DNA from 4 places in the Actinoplanes sp. NPDC051851 genome. Region 4 is predicted to be linked to each of the others. Evidence: riboswitches for the same ligand, from Rfam matches in the RefSeq annotation. Region 4 holds a riboswitch; each other region holds the start of a gene.
The links. A riboswitch is a leader RNA that binds a small molecule or an ion and turns the genes downstream of it on or off. The one in region 4 is predicted to bind cyclic di-AMP.

Region 1: linked by a shared signal. The riboswitch ahead of AB0M08_RS25285 (NlpC/P60 family protein) and the one ahead of AB0M08_RS27070 (hypothetical protein) in region 4 are both predicted to bind cyclic di-AMP.
Region 2: linked by a shared signal. The riboswitch ahead of AB0M08_RS30540 (transglycosylase family protein) and the one ahead of AB0M08_RS27070 (hypothetical protein) in region 4 are both predicted to bind cyclic di-AMP.
Region 3: linked by a shared signal. The riboswitch ahead of AB0M08_RS17240 (NlpC/P60 family protein) and the one ahead of AB0M08_RS27070 (hypothetical protein) in region 4 are both predicted to bind cyclic di-AMP.

What each region holds. Positions count from the first base shown of each region.
Region 1 is NZ_JBFAYF010000028.1:35,817-40,293, forward strand. It holds gene AB0M08_RS25280 (MurT ligase domain-containing protein) at 1-841, opposite strand, end outside; cyclic di-AMP (ydaO/yuaA leader) riboswitch at 1,254-1,436, shown strand; gene AB0M08_RS25285 (NlpC/P60 family protein) at 1,442-2,269, shown strand; gene mraZ (division/cell wall cluster transcriptional repressor MraZ) at 3,214-3,645, shown strand; gene rsmH (16S rRNA (cytosine(1402)-N(4))-methyltransferase RsmH) at 3,879-4,477, shown strand, end outside.
Region 2 is NZ_JBFAYF010000038.1:47,581-52,057, reverse strand. It holds gene AB0M08_RS30550 (LysR family transcriptional regulator) at 1-840, opposite strand, end outside; gene AB0M08_RS30545 (nuclear transport factor 2 family protein) at 911-1,267, shown strand; gene AB0M08_RS30540 (transglycosylase family protein) at 1,387-1,977, opposite strand; cyclic di-AMP (ydaO/yuaA leader) riboswitch at 1,980-2,158, opposite strand; gene AB0M08_RS30535 (saccharopine dehydrogenase NADP-binding domain-containing protein) at 2,357-3,595, shown strand; gene AB0M08_RS30530 (class I SAM-dependent methyltransferase) at 3,644-4,222, opposite strand; gene AB0M08_RS30525 (GNAT family N-acetyltransferase) at 4,364-4,477, shown strand, end outside.
Region 3 is NZ_JBFAYF010000015.1:93,575-98,051, forward strand. It holds gene AB0M08_RS17225 (DUF6158 family protein) at 36-269, opposite strand; gene AB0M08_RS17230 (hypothetical protein) at 358-804, shown strand; gene AB0M08_RS17235 (DUF3817 domain-containing protein) at 820-1,143, shown strand; cyclic di-AMP (ydaO/yuaA leader) riboswitch at 1,322-1,517, shown strand; gene AB0M08_RS17240 (NlpC/P60 family protein) at 1,565-2,494, shown strand; gene AB0M08_RS17245 (sigma-70 family RNA polymerase sigma factor) at 2,571-3,572, opposite strand; gene AB0M08_RS17250 (AAA family ATPase) at 4,119-4,477, opposite strand, start outside.
Region 4 is NZ_JBFAYF010000031.1:53,677-58,153, forward strand. It holds gene AB0M08_RS27060 (glycoside hydrolase family 65 protein) at 1-674, shown strand, start outside; gene AB0M08_RS27065 (hypothetical protein) at 745-1,788, opposite strand; cyclic di-AMP (ydaO/yuaA leader) riboswitch at 1,792-1,928, opposite strand; cyclic di-AMP (ydaO/yuaA leader) riboswitch at 2,136-2,271, shown strand; gene AB0M08_RS27070 (hypothetical protein) at 2,343-3,311, shown strand; gene AB0M08_RS27075 (ABC transporter ATP-binding protein) at 3,385-4,155, opposite strand; gene AB0M08_RS27080 (ABC transporter permease) at 4,148-4,477, opposite strand, start outside.

The DNA of each region.
Region 1 (4,477 bases), on a different contig from region 4:
CGATCGACGTGACCCGGGAGAGCCGGGGGAGCGCCTCGATCGTGCGTACGCCGAACTCGGCGGCGACCGCGAGGGCCGTCGCGGCGTTACCGATGTTGACCTTGCCGGGGAGCTGGAGTTTGACCAGGTGCCAGTCGCCGCGCGGGTCGGTGACGCCCTCGTCCTCGACCGACCACTGCGGGCGCGGGCGGCGCAGCGGGCAGCCGGTGCACCACCAGTCGCCGTTGGCGCGCTCGATCGGGTGGCCGCTCTCCGGGCAGACGAACGAGTCGTCCAGCCAGCGCTGGCCGGCGCTGAACCAGGTCACCTGCGGGCTGGCGGCGGCGGACCAGACCACGAGCGGGTCGTCGGCGTTGGCGACCACCCGGATGTCGGGGTGGTTGGCGAGCGCGGTCTTCCACAGCTGCGCCATCATCGCCACCTCCTTCGCCCGGTCGAGCTGGTCGCGGGAGAGGTTGAGCAGGGCCACCACGCGCGGCCTGGTCGCCTCGATGACCTGGGCGAGGTAGTGCTCGTCGACCTCGAGGACCGCGAACGGGGTGTGCCCCTCCTTGGCGAGCGCCGAGGTGTGGCCGGTGGGCATGTTCGCACCGTACGAGTTGGTGGCGACCCGGCCGAGCACCCCGACCGCCGCGGCGGTGAGCCGGGTGGTGGTGGTCTTGCCGTTGGTGCCGGAGACGAGCGCGACCGCCCGGCCGGACGCCAGGTGGGCCAGCAGGTCAGGGTCGATCTTGAGACCGATCCAGCCACCGATCACCGAACCGTCGCCGCGTCCCGCGGCCCTGGAGAGCGCCGCCGCGGTCTTCGACACCTGGGTCGCCACCACGGCCCGCAAGGGCATCTTCCCGTCCGTCACGCCAGCGAGGGTACCGGAACGAAGGGTTACGTCGAGTTGCCGGAAGGGGTGGAACACCGGCGATGTCGGGGTCGGCCGAACGGTTTACCGCGTTTGTGCCGGTGGGTGACCTACCCGGGTCACGTACGGGTTACCGCTCCACTTTTTCTGTGTTCTGGTTCACCGATCGTCTTCGACGCTCCGTGTTTGGTTGATTACTTTAGGTATTGGCAATTGTCTTCGTCCGGTAACAAATTGGACATCGCCAAGAATGCCAACCACGGACGGTGACGATTTAGGACCTGACGATCTAGGAAATTCTCAGGTACCAAGGAATCCGCCAGCGACGAACGATCGCGGCTCGCACCGGACGGCTCACGCCGAGCCCTGCCCCGGGTCTGAGGGTGCGACCACCGCAACACCAGTACGACCGAAAAAGGCATTCGGGGGCAGGGACGGGGGAACCATTCCCGGTCCACACCGCGCTGGCACCATTCACGGCGTACCAGGTCAGGACCTTGGGGTGAAGCCGCTCCGGCGGCCGGGCATCCTTCCCGCCCGAACCCGACAGCTAACCTCGCAGGCGTGCCGGAGGGAATACTTTCCGTGCCCGCACACCGTTCGAGCCGGGGCCGCCGCATGTCCGGCGCCGGTACCGCCGCCCTCTCCCTTGGCCTCTGCTTCTGCGCCGGCCAGTTGATCGGGGCGACGCCCGCGGTCGCCGCTACGACGACCACCCCGGTAACGACAACCGCCGTCACGACGGCCGCCTCCACGAAGGTCACGCCCAAGCTGACCATCGCGAAGGTCAACACCCGGAAGCTCAAGTGGGGCTCCACCCTCACCGTCACCGCCAAGGTCATCGACCCGAACACCGGGAAGATCGCCAAGGGCACCGTGCGCCTGCAGGGTTACAAGGGTGGCAAGTGGGTCACCTGGGACACCGAGACCGTGAAGAACGCCAACGGGACGGTGGCCCTGAAGTACAAGCAGAAGTCGACCGCCTACGTGCGGACCGTCTTCACCGGCTCCGGTTACACCTCGAAGGTCAGCTCCAAGGTCAAGATCACGGTCGTCGCCAGCGGCGCCAAGATCCTCGCCGAGGCCAAGAGCCACAAGGGCGCCCTCTACAAGTACGCGGCAGCCGGTCCGAGCCGCTTCGACTGTTCGGGCTTCACCAAGTACGTCTACAAGAAGGCGGCCGGTAAGAAGCTGCCGCACAAGGCGAACTCGCAGCAGAACTACGGCAAGGCCGTCAGCAAGTCGAACAAGAAGGTCGGCGACCTGATCATCTTCCGGTCGGGTTCGTACGGCTACCACGCGGCGATCTACGCCGGCAACGGGTACATGTACGACTCGCCGCACACCGGCGCCCGGGTCGGCAAGCACAAGATCTACGGCAGCAACTATGTCGTACGCCGCCTCGTTGCGTGACAGCACTTAGTAAATAAGGAATGACCGCCAGTGGGGCGCGTCCCGGAACTCCGGGCCGCGCCCCACTGGCGTTCCCGCGCCGGAACCCTGTCGCCGCCCGCCGCCCGCTGCTGCCGGCTGCTCGCCGTTCGCCGCCGGCTGCTCGCCGTTCGCCGCCGGCTGCCCGCCGTCCGCCGTCCGCCGTCTGCCGCCGTCCGTCGCCGGCTGCCCGTTGCCCGCGCAGGCCCCGGAGCCGGTCCTGGGCAGCCATCAGCCGGCCGCCTGCCGCCAGCCGTCTGCCCGGAATCCCGCGAATCGGCACCGGCTGATCACTCGGCTGGCGTTGTGGGGTGTCTCGGGCCCTCGGATGCACCCCTGGGTGCCAGCTGGGGTCTGGTGGGGGTCTGGTGGCTGGTGTTCCGGGGTGTGTCGGGATCGCGGATGCACCCCGGAGTGCCAGCCAAGAACCGGTGGCTGCGGCGAGGGGGAGTCGTGGTGCGGAGCGGGGTGAATCTCACGCGGTGCGGGGCAGGGGGTGAACCTCGGGCGGCGCGGAGCGGAGGGGGTGAACCTCACGCGGTGTGCAAGGGGGTGAACCTGGCTGGGGAGGGGGCTCCACTTTCCTCCACTGGGGGGACGGGGCGGGGTGTCGGGGGTCTCAGCAGGGGTGATTGACGCCGCGTTGAGAGGGGGGTGGGGGTGGATGTCGGAAAGCGGACCTTGATGATCATGGTCTGGCCCTCCACTCCGCTCCACCGCCTGTGAGCTGGGAGGACGTCCGCGAAAAGCCCTCGCAAGCGGGCGCATTCGGGTTGCAGGTGGAGGGAAGTGGAGTAGAGTGGGGCACAGTGGCAGGACCGAGGAACGAACCCTGGGACTCAACCGCGGAGCCTGCCGGCCCGAGTTGAACGGCGGACGCTCCCTCCGCGAAGGAGTGGTCGCCACGGCAAGGGGGGTTCAGGCCGATGTTCCTCGGCACGCACACCCCGCGCCTCGACGAGAAGGGCCGGCTGATCCTCCCGGCGAAGTTCCGCGACGAGCTGGCGGGAGGTGTCGTGATCACGAAGGGGCAGGAGCGCTGTCTTTACGTGTTCCCGATGCCGGAGTTCCAGCGGATCGCCGGTCAGCTTCGCGAGGCACCGGTGACCAACAAGGCCGCCCGGGCGTACAGCCGGGTGTTCTTCGCCAGTGCGCACGACGAGGTCCCCGACAAGCAGGGCCGGGTCACCATCCCGGGCCACCTGCGGGAGTATGCGAGTCTCCAGCGGGATCTCGTGGTGATCGGGGCCAGCACCAGGGTCGAGATCTGGGACAAGCAGTCCTGGGACGACTACCTCGCGGCGAGTGAAGAGGACTTCGCCGACATCGAGGAGGGGGTGCTGCCCGGCGGACTGTAGGGCGTGGCACTCGGATGGGGCCGCTCCTACGGCCCGGACGCCACTGCCGCCGTACTGCGAGATCTCCAGCCGCTCCCGCTCCTGGCGCCTCTTCCCCGGCGCCAGGCGCGTGTCCGGGCCCGGTTGCCGCCGGGTCGCGGAAACGAGCGGATGGGGATCTGGCGGTACGGATGGGCGGCCGGGGAAGGAACGGTAGAGGGAACAACCGGGTGAGACGCGAGCTGGTGGGGCAAGTGGGGGTCGTCATGGGGGAGCCGCGCGGTGCGCACGTTCCGGTACTGCTGGAGCGCTGCCTCGATCTGCTCGGTCCGGGCCTCGGCCTGCCGGGCGCGGTGCACGTCGACTTCACCCTGGGCATGGGTGGTCACGCCGAGGCGGTGCTGGAGCGCTACCCCGACGTCGTCCTGATCGGACTGGACCGCGACACCGAGGCGCTCGCCCACGCGCGGCACCGGCTGGAGCGGTTCGCCGGGCGCATGCACCTGGTGCACGCCGTCTACCACGAGCTGCCCCGTGTCCTCGCCGAGCTCTCCATCCCGTCGATCCAGGGCGGGCTCTTCGACCTCGGCGTCTCGTCGCTGCAGCTGGACGAGGCGGACCGCGGGTTCGCGTACGCGCAGGACGCGCCCCTCGACATGCGGATGGACCAGACTCGCGGGATCACCGCCGAGGAGGTCGTCAACGGGTACGAGCCGGGTGAGCTCGTCCGGATCCTCCGGCAGTACGGCGACGAGAAGTTCGCGCCGCGGATCGTCTCGTCGATCGTGCGGGAGCGGGCCAAGGCACGGATCACGTCCACGGCCCGGCTCGCCGAGCTGGTGAAGGACGCGAT
Region 2 (4,477 bases), on a different contig from region 4:
GAAGGCGGCGCGGGCCGGGCTGGGGCGGTCCTGCCAGACCAGGGCGAGCAGCGCCGGGATCGGCACGTCGTCGATCGGCACGGCGACCAGATCGGGGTGCGCGGCGGCCATCGACTCGCTCAGCACCGCGACGCCGAGTCCGCGCCGCGCGAGCCCGGCGACCGTCTCCGGGGAGGTCGCCACCAGGGCGACCGAGGTCGCCAGACCCGCTGCCACGCGCGCTTGATCGAGCACGTCACGGATGCCGGTCCCCTGCGGGAGAGCGATTATCCCGTACGTCGAGAGCCGCCCGAGGGAGATCCGGGTCAGCCCGGCGAACTCGCCGTCGGCGGGAGCGAGCGCGACCAGGCGTTCACTCGCGATCACCCGCGTGGCCAGGTGCTCCGGCAGTCCCGGGAGCCCGGCCAGGGCGATGTCCAGCGCGCCGGTGCGCACCTGGGCGACGAGCTGGTCGGAGTTCGCCTCGACCAGCTCGACCTCGATGCCGGGGTGATCGCGGTGGAAGGCGGCGAGCGCGTCGAAGAGCGGCGCGATCTCGCAGCCGGTCACCATGCCGAGCGTCAACCGGCCACGGACCAGTCCGCGCACGTCGTCGATCGCCTCACGCAGCCCCTCGACCGCGTCCAGGGCCTCGCGGGCGTGCCGGAGCGCCGCCGAGCCGGCCTCGGTCAGCCGGGCGGTCCGGGTGCCACGGTCGAACAGCTCCGTGCCCAGCTCCTGCTCCAGGGCCTTGACCTGGGCGCTCACCCCGGACTGGGTGATGTGCACGCGCTCCGCGGCCCGGGTGAAGTTCCCCGTCTCGGCCACCGCGACGAAGTACTCCAGCTGCCGCAGATCCATGAGTGGGGATTGTAGGTGCTAGAAGAACCATCTGTTGGACTTGTGGTGGGGTGACGGGCAGGGTGGAGGCATGACCGAAGTCGCCAACAAGCCCGAAGACCTGACCCGCCTCTTCGTCGAGCGGGCCAACGCCAAGGACGCGGCCGGCATCGCCGCGCTCTACGAGGAGGACGCGGTGATGGCCTGGCCGCCCGGCTCGCAGACGGTGGGCCGCACCGCCATCGAGAAGCTCTGGGCCGGGATCCTGCCCGAGTCGCCCCGGTTCGAGCCGGAGCCGCCGCTGCCGACACTGATCAGCGGCGACCTGGCTCTCACCTCCACGCCGCCGAGAGACGGCGCGGGCGCCCGGGCTCAGGTGGCACGACGCCAGCCGGACGGCACCTGGCTGCGGGTGCTCGACCAGCCGGAGTTCCGCCGGACCACCTAGGAGGATCCCTGCGCGGTTCCAGGCGGCTCGGTTCCAGACGGCTCGGTTCCAGGCGGCTCGGTTCGAGGCGGCTCGGTTCGAGACGGCTCGGTTCGAGACGGCCTGCCGCGCGAGGCGTGTCAGATGGCGAGGCGCTGGCCCGGGTAGAGCTTGTTCGGGCTGCTCAGCCGGGCGCGATTGGCCTGGTAGATGTGCTTCCAGCCGCCCGCGACGTGATACCTGTGGGCGATTCCGCTCAGCGTGTCACCGGGCCGCACCACGTAGGTGTGTCCGGTGGCTTTGCGGGTCCTGGTGACGTTGGAGACCAGGCGCATCCGCACGTTCGCCCGCTTGTGCACCGAGGCCGTCCGGTACGCGCGGGTCATGCCCCGCCTTCCGCAGGTGGGCCATGCTCCGATGCCCTGGCCGCGCAGAACCTTTTCGGCGACGGCGACCTGTTCGCCCTTGGAAGCTTGGTTGGCGGTGGACGCGTATTTCGTACCGCCGTAGGAGCGCCAGGTGCTGCGGCTGAACTGGAGACCGCCGTAATACCCGTTGCCGGTGTTGATGCGCCAATTCCCGCCGGATTCGCACTGGGCGACGGCGTCCCAGTTGACGTCGGCCGCGTCGGCCTGGGCGGGCGTGCTGGCGCCGAGCAGGGCCACGGAGCCGGCGATTCCGCACACGGCGGCGCCGAGGACGCGACGGGCCCTCTTTTGGATCTGAACCATGAAATTGTTCTCCTCAACGCCTACGAGGTGAGCTGTCGGGTTCGGGCAGAGGTGCCCGGCCGTCGCGAGACGGCTTCACCCCGAGGCGCGCGCGGCGGCGCGCCGAGGAACTGTGGGTCCCCCGCTCCATGCCTGTGGGTTGTCGTCCGTGACCGAGGCATGGACTCGGCGTTCCGGTCACGGAGTCCGCGGCTGTGCGGACTACTGGTCGGTGGCGTGGCGTCCGTATTCCGGGCACCAGGCCGCTGGCTGTTACCCCAAATTAATTGGTTTGACCTTCCTTTGTGCGGATAAGTCACCATGTTGTCCAGCACCACCTGAAAGAGGAAGCCCGCATTCTGTATCCAGCTAGTGCAGTGGCAGTGCACAATCTCCGACCATGAGCGATCGTGAGCGCGACTTCGACGTGGTCATCTTCGGGGCCACCGGCTTCGTCGGTGTGCTGGTGGCGGGGCATCTCGCCGAGCATGCCCCGGAGGGGACCAGGATCGCGCTGGCCGGTCGCTCACCGGCGAAACTGGAGGCGGCCAGGGCGTCGCTCGGCGTCGACTGGCCGGTGCTCGTGGCCGACGCCGCCGACGTGGAGGCGCTGGCCGCACTGGCCGCCCGTGCGCGTGTCGTGGTCAGCACCGTGGGGCCGTACGCGAAGTTCGGCCTTCCGCTGGTGAACGCCTGTGCCGCGGCGGGCACCGACTACGTTGACCTCACCGGCGAGGTGCTCTTCGCCCGGGACAGCATCGACGCGAACCACGAGCTGGCGAAGAGCACCGGCGCGCGGATCGTGCACTCCTGCGGATTCGACTCGATCCCGTCCGATCTGGGCGTTCACGTGCTGCACCAGCTCGCCGAGCGGGACGGCGCGGGTGAGCTCACCGACACCACGCTCGTGGTCACCAAGATGCGCGGCGGGTTCAGCGGCGGCACCATCGACTCGATGCGCAACCAGGTCGACGTGATGAAGCGTGACCCGAAACTGCGGCGGGTGGCGGGGAGTCCGTATTCGCTCAGTCCCGATCGCAAGGCGGAGCCGGACTTCGGGCGGCAGAACGACATGGAGACGTTCCCCGCCGAGCAGGTCGATCCCCGGCTGCGCGGGCACCTCGCGCCGTTCGTGATGGCGTCCTACAACACCCGGGTGGTGCGGCGCAGCAACGCGTTGCGGGATTGGGCGTACGGGAAACGGTTCCGCTACCGCGAGGCGATGAGCGTGGGCACCTCGCCGCTCTCGCCGGTGATCGCGACCCTCACCAAGGCGGGCATGATGGGGGTCTTCCTCGGGCTGGCGGTGCCGCCGGTGCGGTTCGTGCTCGACCGGGTGCTGCCCGCGCCCGGTACCGGTCCGGACGAGCAGAGCCGCCGCAACGGTCACTTCACCATGGACATCTTCACCACCACCACGTCCGGGGCGCGCTACACGGCCCGGGTCAGGGCCAAGGGCGACCCGGGGTACGCGGCGACGGCGGTGATGCTTGGCGAGTCGGCGCTGGCACTCGCGCTGGACCGGGAGGCGCTGCCGGAGCACGGCGGCGGGGTGCTGACCCCGGCGACCGGGATCGGGGACGCGCTGGTCACCCGGCTGCGGGCGGCCGGCGTGGAGATCGGCGCCCGCAAGCTCTGAGCTCAAGCTTCCGCGCTGCGATCGGCTTTCTTACTGCGATCGGCTTTCTCACTGCGGGCGGCGGGCGATCAGCTCGAAGGTGTGCCAGTGCTTGGGGCCGCTGAACGCCGGGCCGGGGGCGTCCACCTCGTGCCAGTGCTCGATGGTGAGGCCGTCGGCGAGGGCGCGTGCCTCGTCGGCGGTGAGGTAGGTGCCGGTGGGGTCGCCGGCCCACGAGTCGTGCACGCCGAAGACGTCGACGGCCACCCGGCCACCCGGGCGCAGCGCCGAGCGGATCACCGTCCACAGGCGATCGAAGCTCTCCCTGGTCTGGTAGGGGAGGGCGTAACCGGCGTAGACCAGATCGGCGGGCGGCAGCCCGTCCAACTCCTCGAACCCGGCCGCGAGTACCGTGAGCAGGTCGTTCGCCGGGATGTCGAGGGCCGGGCCGCGATCCACGGCGAGCACCCGCCAGCCGGCCCGGAGCAGCGCCTCGGTCTCCCGGCCCGCGCCGCAGCCCAGGTCGACGGCGGTCCGGCCGGCACCGGGACCGGTCAGCGTCAGGGCCCTGCGGCAGAGGTCGCGCACCGGGCGGTCCCGCTGCCGGGCGTTGTACGTCTCCCAGTGCCCGTCATCATGTCGTGTCACCGCACCGATTCTGCCGCGCCGTCCGGATGACCGGCGGGAAGCGAAAGCGGTAATCCGACGGATGGACCGTCCGGAATCCCTTACCCCTTTCATATCGATCGCTACTGGCATCGAACGGGTCCATACGGGCAGGATTTCAAGGTGGCCGCCGACGCTCTGCCCTATCCGCTGAGGTTGCAGGGATCCGGCATCGTCCTGCGCGAATGGCAGCCGGACGACCTGGAGGATCTCGTGACGATGCTGGACGAGCCGGCG
Region 3 (4,477 bases), on a different contig from region 4:
ATTGTGAGCTGGGTCACCTCGCTGTCCGATCCCGCTCAGCCGACAACCCGCCAGAAGGCGTGGGTCAGCCGCTCCGGTGTGACCTCCCGGCCGGGAAACCGGGCCATGTACTCGGTCTCCAGCACCGCGGTCCGCCGGAAGTGGTTCTCCAGTGCCGCGTCCGGCCCGTGCCGGAGCGCGTCCAGCCGGGCCCGGTACAGGCTGGCGAGCTCGCGGAACAGGTCGTCGTCGGGCAGCCCCACCGGGTCGACGCCGGTATCGAAGTCCATCGTGCACCTCCGTTCGCCGTACGGGCTTCGCTCGTCAGGACGGTTGCCCGGGCAAGGGCTCGCCAAACCCGCCGGTACGCTCGTGGTCATGAAAGGGCTGTGGTCTCCGGTCTGGATCGGCAAGCACCTCCTGGCGCTGGTGCTGACCGCGGGCTGCCTCGGCCTCGGCTGGTGGCAGTACAGCCGGGCCACCGGGGGAAACTCGCTCAGCTGGGGCTACATGTTCGAGTGGCCGGTCTTCGCCGGTTTCGTCGTCTTCATCTGGGTCCGCGAGATCCAGGTCTTCCGCCGGAGTTCCGAGCCCACCGCCACCGCCGAGGAGGCGCCGGCCCCGGTCACCGAGCGCGATCCGGACGCACCGATCACGCTGGGCCGCCCGGTCCGGGTCGCCGGCCGGGCCGGCGGCCGCGGCGAGTCCGACCCCGAGCTGGACGCCTACAACGACTACCTGGCCTGGCTGACCGAGCACCCGGGCGCCCGGCCGGCCGACTACCCCGGACGCGTGCCGCAGCGCGACATCGTCGAGAACCGCTAGAAGGAGACCTCCACCGTGCAGGGCGCTCTCACCCGTTACCGGATCATCGCCTGGATCGTCGGCGTGTTCCTCATCGTCCTGACCCTGATCGGCATGCCGCTGAAGTACCTGGCGGACAACGCGACGGTGGTCGCGCTCGTCGGCCCGCTGCACGGTTTCCTCTACATGGTCTATCTGGTGCTCGCGTTCGACCTGTCGCGACGGGCGAAGTGGCCGTTCTCGCGAATGGTGATCGTGATGCTGGCCGGCACCATCCCCTTCTTCTCGTTCTGGGCCGAGCGTAAGGTCACTCAGAGCTGGGTTCCGAATACTGCTTACGAACCGGCTCTCAACGATTAACGGGTCGACCCGCGCCTGAATGACGCTCAGCGCGGGACATATAACAGCCCGTTATCAGGATTATTCTCGCAACTGCGACTAATCGCATAAAGCGCGTGTCAAGGTCTTGATTTTGTTTCGGACCCCGATAAGTTGGTGCGGTTGGTTCGGTCCGCAGCCACAAACCCTCCGGTGGCGCCGACCAACGCCGCCGAATCTTCGAACGGCGTCCGGCGACCCACCCCCGGGTTTCCGGCAGCCGCACCAGAACCGGGGAAGCACCTTCCCGGGGTGAATCCGCACGGCAGACGCGGTAGGGCTTCATCTTCCGAGCCCACTGATCCGTAGCTAACACCGCCGTCAGCTAACCCGGTAGGCGGCCAGGAAGCGGAAGAAGGGCCCCTGACCAGTGCCACACCCCCGTACCCGACTGAGGGCGCTCGTGGTCGCGCTGACAGCGCTGGCGATCACCACGTCGGGAGCGACGGCCGCGCACGCGGCACCGTCCGAGAGCGAGCTGAAGAAGAAGATCGACAAGGCTTCTGATCAGGTCGAGGACATCACCGAGTCGTACAACAAGATGAAGATCGAGCTGAAGGAGACCAAGGCTCAATCGACCAAGCTGGCCGCGTCGATCAAGCCCGCTCAGCAGGCTCTCGCCACGGCCACGGGCAAGGTGCAGACGATCGCGTCCACCTCCTACATCCAGGGCCGGGTCGGCCCGATGACCGTCCTGCTCGGTGGGGACACCGACAGCCTGCTCGACCGGATGACGTACCTCGAGCAGATCACTCTGGACAACCAGGCGGACATCGACAGCTACACCGACACCACCGCGACCTACAACGAGCGGCAGGCCGCCCTCAAGGTCACGCAGGACAAGCAGTCCGCGCAGGTCACCGAGCTGGCCGCCCGTAAGAAGAAGATCGAGGGCGACCTCGAGGACCTGTACGACATGCGCGAGGACCTCTACGGCAGCGCCACCGAGGACTCCGGCTCGTACACCGGCACGATCCCCAGCATCGCGGGCTCGGCCGGCACCGCGGTCACCTACGCGTTCAACGCGATCGGCAAGCCGTACGGCTACGGTGACGCCGGTCCGGACTCGTACGACTGCTCGGGTCTCACCATGGCGGCGTGGGCCGCGGCGGGCAAGTCGCTGCCGCACAACGCCGCCGCCCAGTACAGCGCCACCGCCCGGATCAGCCGGTCCGACCTCAAGGCCGGCGACCTGGTGTTCTACCGATCCCTCGGGCACGTCGCCCTCTACGTCGGCGACGGCAAGATCATCGACGCGCCGTCGGCGGGCCGGGACGTCCTGTACCGGTCGATCGACATCATGACCCCGTACGGCTACGGCCGGGTCAAGTAACGCCACCGCAACGACGAAGGCCGGTGCTCCCCGCGGGGAGCACCGGCCTTTCGCTTGTCGTGGCTCAGCGTGGATGTCAGGCGGCCTGCAGACCCTCGGCCCGGGCCAGCTCGCGCAGCCGTCCCAGCGCCTGGATCTCCAGCTGGCGGATGCGCTCGCGGCTGAGCGAGAAGCGCGAGGCCACCTCGGTCAGCGAGTGCTCCCGGCCGTCCTCCAGGCCGTACCGGGCGCGCATGATGCCGGCGGACCGGTCGTCCAGGTGGTTGAGCAGGCCCTCGATGCGCTGGCGCTCCAGCGCGCTCAGCACGATCTCCTCAGGGGACGGTGCGTCGCTGTCGGCGACCAGGTCACCGAGGTTGGTGTCGCCGTCGTCGCCGACCGGGGTGTCCAGGGAGACGGTGTCCTGCGCCCAGCGGGTGAGCTCGTTGACCCGCTCCACGGTGACGCCCAGCGCCGCCGCGATCTGCTCGGGCTCGGGGTCGCCGCCCAGCTCACGGACGAGCTGGCGGGTGACGTTGCGCATCCGGTTGACGTCCTCGACCAGGTGCACGGGGAGGCGCACGGTCCGCTCCTGCTGCGCGATGGCCCGGCTGATCGCCTGCCGCACCCACCAGGTCGCGTAAGTCGAGAACTTGTAGCCGCGCTCGTAGTCGAACTTCTCGACCGCGCGCACCAGACCGGTGTTGCCCTCCTGGATCAGGTCGAGCATCGGCATGCCGGAACGCACGTAGCGGCGTGCGATGGAGACGACCAACCGCAGGTTGGCCCGGATGAACAGGTCCTTGCTGCGCTGGCCCTCGGTGACGAGGCGCTCCAGCTCCTCCCGGCTCACGCCGCGGTGCTCCTCGCCCTGGTCGAGCAGGAACTCGGCGTAGAGGCCCGCCTCGATCGCCTTGGAGAGTTCGACCTCCCGCGCGGCGTCCAACAGCGGCGTCCGGGAGATCTCGTGCAGGTAGACTCCGACGAGGTCGCGCTCCTCGGCAACCTGGTCGGTACGCATCACGGTGTTCTTCTCCACGTTGCCCACGGTCCCCTCATTGCCGTCACTAACCCTGTTACGGGCATTACCTGCGTCCATCAGCCCTCTCCCGTAACGTCCGCAGCTCGTGCATTGCGGTTGCTGACATCTACACAACAAATGGCTGCCTGCACTGATTCCGGCTGGTGGATCGAAAGTGTCACGAATGCCTGGGTCTTACCTGAGAGCCCAGTGCGCGGATCCTGAGTGCGATCATCCGGCGGCAGCCCTGTTGACAGAACCGGATACCCGTCGCGTGCCTCATAACACCATCGGCCTCTCAGTCGTCACAGCGACGGGCATCACCTGGGCTCCGCGATGCTCGTCACCCCGGAGTACGGGTTTTCCGCTCGCTGGGTTCACGTGCAGCATCGACCGGCCGCCGACGGGCCTGAAACAAACGCGTACGCAAAAAGATCCGGTCCTTCACCACAGACCACGAGCCGAACGGGACCATCGGTCACAATGCGCCACGCCGCGCCACACTTCACTCGCCCACACGAGTGACGTCCTTCGGCCCAGGGATGTTCCCAGGTAAAGGCCGGGGCGCACGGATGAGTGAGGAAGAGCACACCCCCGACCGTGTGAAGATCTCCGCGGGCCCGGTCAGAACGTCTCGGCGAGCTGCCAGCCCAGCGCCGCCACCCCGGCCACCAGCGGCGCGCCGGCCAGCACCACCGTGCGGGCCTGGAGACGGCGGCGACGCGGGGCCGGCTGCCGTACCGGGCGGGTCAGGGCGGCGAGCTGGGCACGGATCGCGGCGGCGACCTCGTCGGGCGAGCCGTTGCCGTCGATCACGACGAAGCCCGGGTACTCGGGCAGCCCGCGGTACGCCGCCGTCACCGACGTCAGGTACTCCATCGTCTCGTGGTCGTAGCCCCGCCGGTCGATGCGCACCTGGGCCGCCGCCGGATCGGTGGTGAGCAGGAACGTCACGTCGGGGCGGGGCAGCAGCCGGTACGCCA
Region 4 (4,477 bases):
ACTTCGAGGGCACGCCGCCCGAGGGCTACCCACTCCTGCTGAACTTCCCGTACTTCGACCTGTACCGCAAGCAGGTGGTCAAGCAGGCCGACCTGGTCATGGCGATGTACATCCGGGGTGACGCCTTCACGCCGGAGGAGAAGGCGCGCAACTTCGCGTACTACGACGCCCGGACCGTGCGGGACTCGTCGCTGTCGGCCTGCATCCAGGCGGTGATGGCGGCCGAGACCGGGCACCTCGAGCTGGCCCACGACTACCTGGGCGAGGCCGCCCTGATGGACCTGCACGACCTGCACCAGAACGCCCGTGACGGCGTCCACGTGGCGTCGCTGGCGGGTTCCTGGATCGCGCTGGTCGCCGGCCTCGGCGGCATGCGCGACTTCCAGGGGCAGCTCTCGTTCGCGCCGCGGCTGCCCAGCCGGATCAACAACCTGGAGTTCTCGCTGCTCTGGCGGGGTCTGCGGCTGCGGGTGAACGTGACCGCCGACGAGGTCACCTACTCGCTGCGCAACGGCGGGGGGTCGGCCCGGCTCACGCTGCTGCACCACGGCAAGGAGCTGGAGGTGACCCAGGTGCGGCCGGTCACCATGGCCATCCCGCCGGCGGCGCCGGTCGGCCCCGCGCCGTCTCAGCCGGCGGGCCGCGCCCCGGTGCGCCGGAACACCAGCAGCTGATCTTCCCGGTACGCACGAAGGCCCCCGACCGCAGTGGCCGGGGGCCTTTCGTATCGGTGCTCGGTACTTCCTAGAGCAGCGAGACGTGCACGTGGTCGGTGTGGTCGCTCACACCGTGGTACGCGTGCCAGGTCCCGGTCGCCGGGAACCAGATCTGCTTGTACCAGATCACGTAGTAGATGCCGAGCCGGTCGGCGTTGCGCACGAGGAACGCGGTGAGGTCGTTGCCGTACCGCATCATGTCGTTGTTGTGCGCCGACGAGAAGCCGCTCTTCTGCAGTGACCAGTCACACGCCCGGCCCTTGGGGTGCTCGAACGGGCCGCCGTCCCGGTGACAACCGACGAAGCGGTTGAATCCGGCCTTCTTCACCTCCTGGTAGAGGTGCAGCGTCCGCTTGGTGATGCAGCCGTTGGTGGTCGGGTCGTTCTGGGTGCACGACTCGGCGGAGAAGCCGCCGCTGGCGTTGCGCGGCGCCGGATCCGCGACCTTGGAGACCGCGTCGACCATGCCCTGCGTGATGGTCTTGTTGATCCCGGTGTCACCGCCGAGCAGGGCCACCTGCTTGTCGGCCGACGTCTTCTGCTGCTTCTGCACGGCGAGCTGCTGCTGCTCGGTCTTGAGCTCGGCGTCGAGCGCGGTCTTCGCCGTGGTGATCTCGGTGAGCGCCGTGTTCAGCTCGTGCAGCTTCTGGTCGTGCAGCTTGTTGATCTCTTCGAGGGAGATCGCCTTGTTCAGGAAGTCCTGGGACGAGTCGCTGCCGAGCAGGAAGCCGACCGCGCTCAGGTTGCCGGTCTGGTACTGCTGCTTGGCGATCGCGTTGACCTCGGGCACCAGGGCGTCCCGGCGCTTCTCCGCGTCCGAGATCTTGGTGGCCAGCGTCTTCTGCGCCTTCTGCGATTTCGTCACCGCGGCCTTGGCGTTCACGTACCGCCGGTTGGTCGCTTCGAGCTGGTCGGAGAGGAGGTCGGGCTGTTCCTCCTCGTCCTCCTCGGAACTGGTGGAGGAGCTGGCGCTCGGTGCGGCGCTCGCCGGTGCGGAGGGTGCCACCAGGAACGCGGTCGCCACGAGCGGCGCCAGGGCCAATATCAGCCACCGGCGGGGACGTGCGGTCATCAACAATCCTTCCTTGTCACCGCCGACCGGGTTAGCTGACGGGTTCGGGACGGAAGAGATCCCTACCGCGCGAGGCGGATTCACCCCAGTGACCTGGGTCCCCGGCTCGCCCTTGCGGGGCGATTGGGCGGTGGCCTGCCGGCAACTCGGGGGCGGTGCCGTCCGGGCAGGACCGGCGAAGAGTTTACCCGAGATATCGCCATCCATGACGACCGAAGAAATGGCTAAAATCGTTACCGGTCAACGACTTTCCGTAGTTAGGTGACGTCATGTGATTGCCCTGTCGCCATGCGTACGAGAACTGTCGATTCCTCGATCGAGTGGGTATGGTCGGTTCGGTTCCCACCCGGGGACCGCCGCCTAATCGCCCGAGTGGGCGAGCCGGGGAACCATTTCTTCCGGGGTGAATCCGCCACGTGCGGTAGGGATTTCCTTCGTCCCGAACCCGTCAGCTAACCCGGCCGGCGGCCGACGGAAGGAAATGGCCTGTGCAGTCAGTACCTGCGCGGCGACGGTGGGTGGCGATCTTCGCTCTCCTCCTTGCCGCATGCGGGGTGACCGGTATAGCGACGCCGGCCTCCGCCGCGCCCCGCCCGCTCGCCGCGCCCGGTGAATCGGGTGACGACGGTGAGGGCGGCTCCAAGTCCCTGCTCGAACAACTCGACTCCGCCTCCAAGGGTTACGTCGAGGCCAAGGCGAAGCTGAAGACCTCGAAGGCGCAGCAGACCAAGCTGGCCGCCGAGATCAAGACGCTGGACGCGTCGATCGGCCCGCAGCAGGCGGCGCTGGACCAGATCGCGGTCCAGGCGTACACGACCGGCCGGCTCGGCCCGATCAGCGCGCTGCTCACCGCGGACTCCTCGGGCGCCTTCCTGGACCGGGCCATCACGCTCGGCACCGTGGCGGTCCAGCAGAACCAGGCGATCACCGATCTCCGGACCACGCTGACCAGCCAGCAGAAGGCCAAGACCGCGATCGAGGCCACCATCGTCGACCAGCAGAAGCAGGTCAACGTGATGGCCAAGAAGAAGCTGCAGGTCGAGACCGCCCTGAAGAACGCGAACCAGGGTGACGACGCCGACGGCGACAGCGGCAGCGGGGACAGTGCCTCGGCCGACGAGCCCTCCGGCAGCCTCGCCGGCGGGTGCACCGAGAACGACCCGACCACCACCGGCTGCATCACGCCGCGCCTGCTGTACGCCCTCAAGCAGGCCCAGAAGGACGGGTTCACCCGGTACGTCGCGTGCTTCCGGCACCAGAACAGCGGTGAGCATCCGAAGGGCCGGGCCTGTGACTTCGCCGCCGACAAGAACGGCTTCGGCGGGGTCGCCACCGGCGCCAGCAAGACGTACGGCAACAACCTGGCGAACTACTTCATCAAGAACTCCGACACGCTCGGGGTGCTCTACGTGATCTGGTTCAAGCGGATCTGGTTGCCGAGCAGCGGCTGGAAGTCGTACTCCGGGGCCGGCGGGACACCGTCGACCGACCACACGAACCACGTGCATCTCTCGGTGACCTGACGGGACCCGACCGAGACACGAAAGAGAGCCCGGGGCGATCGGCACCCCGGGCTCTCTCCTTCTCGTGGTGCGGTTACCGCTTGTTGAAGGCGTCGTACTCCTTCATGACCTCGTCGGTCGGGCCGTCCGCCCGGATCAGTCCGGACTCCAGCCAGATGCAGCGCTCGCAGGTGTCCCGGATCGACTGCTCACTGTGGCTGACCAGGAAGACCGTGCCGGCCTGCTCGCGGAGCTCGCGAACCCGGGCCTCACTGCGCTTGCGGAACTTCGCGTCACCGGTGGCCAGCGCCTCGTCGATCAGCAGCACGTCGTGCAGCTTCGCCGCCGAGATGGAGAACCGGAGCCGGGCCGCCATGCCGGACGAGTAGGTCCGCATCGGCAGCGAGGAGAAGTCGCCGCGCTCGTTGATGCCGGAGAAGTCGATGATGCCCTGCTTCTTCTCCTTGACGTCGGCCGGCGACATGCCCATGGCGAGGCAGCCCAGCTCGACGTTCTGATCGCCGGGCAGGTCGTTCATCAGGGCCGCGTTCACGCCCAGTAGGGACGGCTGGCCGGCCGCGTAGATCGCGCCGCGGGCCACCGGCAGCAACCCGGCCACCGCGCGCAGCAGGGTCGACTTGCCGGAGCCGTTGCTCCCGATCAGGCCGATCGCCTCACCCTTGTAGGCGACGAAGCTCACACCCTTGACGGCGTGCACCTCGCGGACGTTCGCCTCCTTCTGCCGGGTGACGATCTTCTTGAGGCTGGCGAGCGGGCTCTGGTTGTTCTTGCCGCCGCCCCGGACCTTGTAGATCACGTGGGCGTTGTCGGCGATGACGGTGGGGACGTGCTCGATGTCAGCCACGGCCGTAGCCCTTCTCTCCGCGCCAGAAGTAGACGTAGCCGCCGAGACCCACGACCGCGGCCCAGACGGCCGCCTCGGTCCAGAGCAGGGTCGGCGTACCGGCCAGGACCACGTTCTCCATCAGCGCGTGCCGGAACAGCTCGACGAAGACCAGCAGCGGGTTCGCCTCGACGAGGGCCAGCTTCCAGCCGTGCAGGTGCTCGGTGAAGCGGGTGACCGGGTAGAGGATGGCCGAGCCGTACATCCAGAACCGCATGATGAACGGGATCAGCTGCTTGATGTCGCGCATCTTGGAGCCGAGGCGGGCCATGCCCATCGCCAG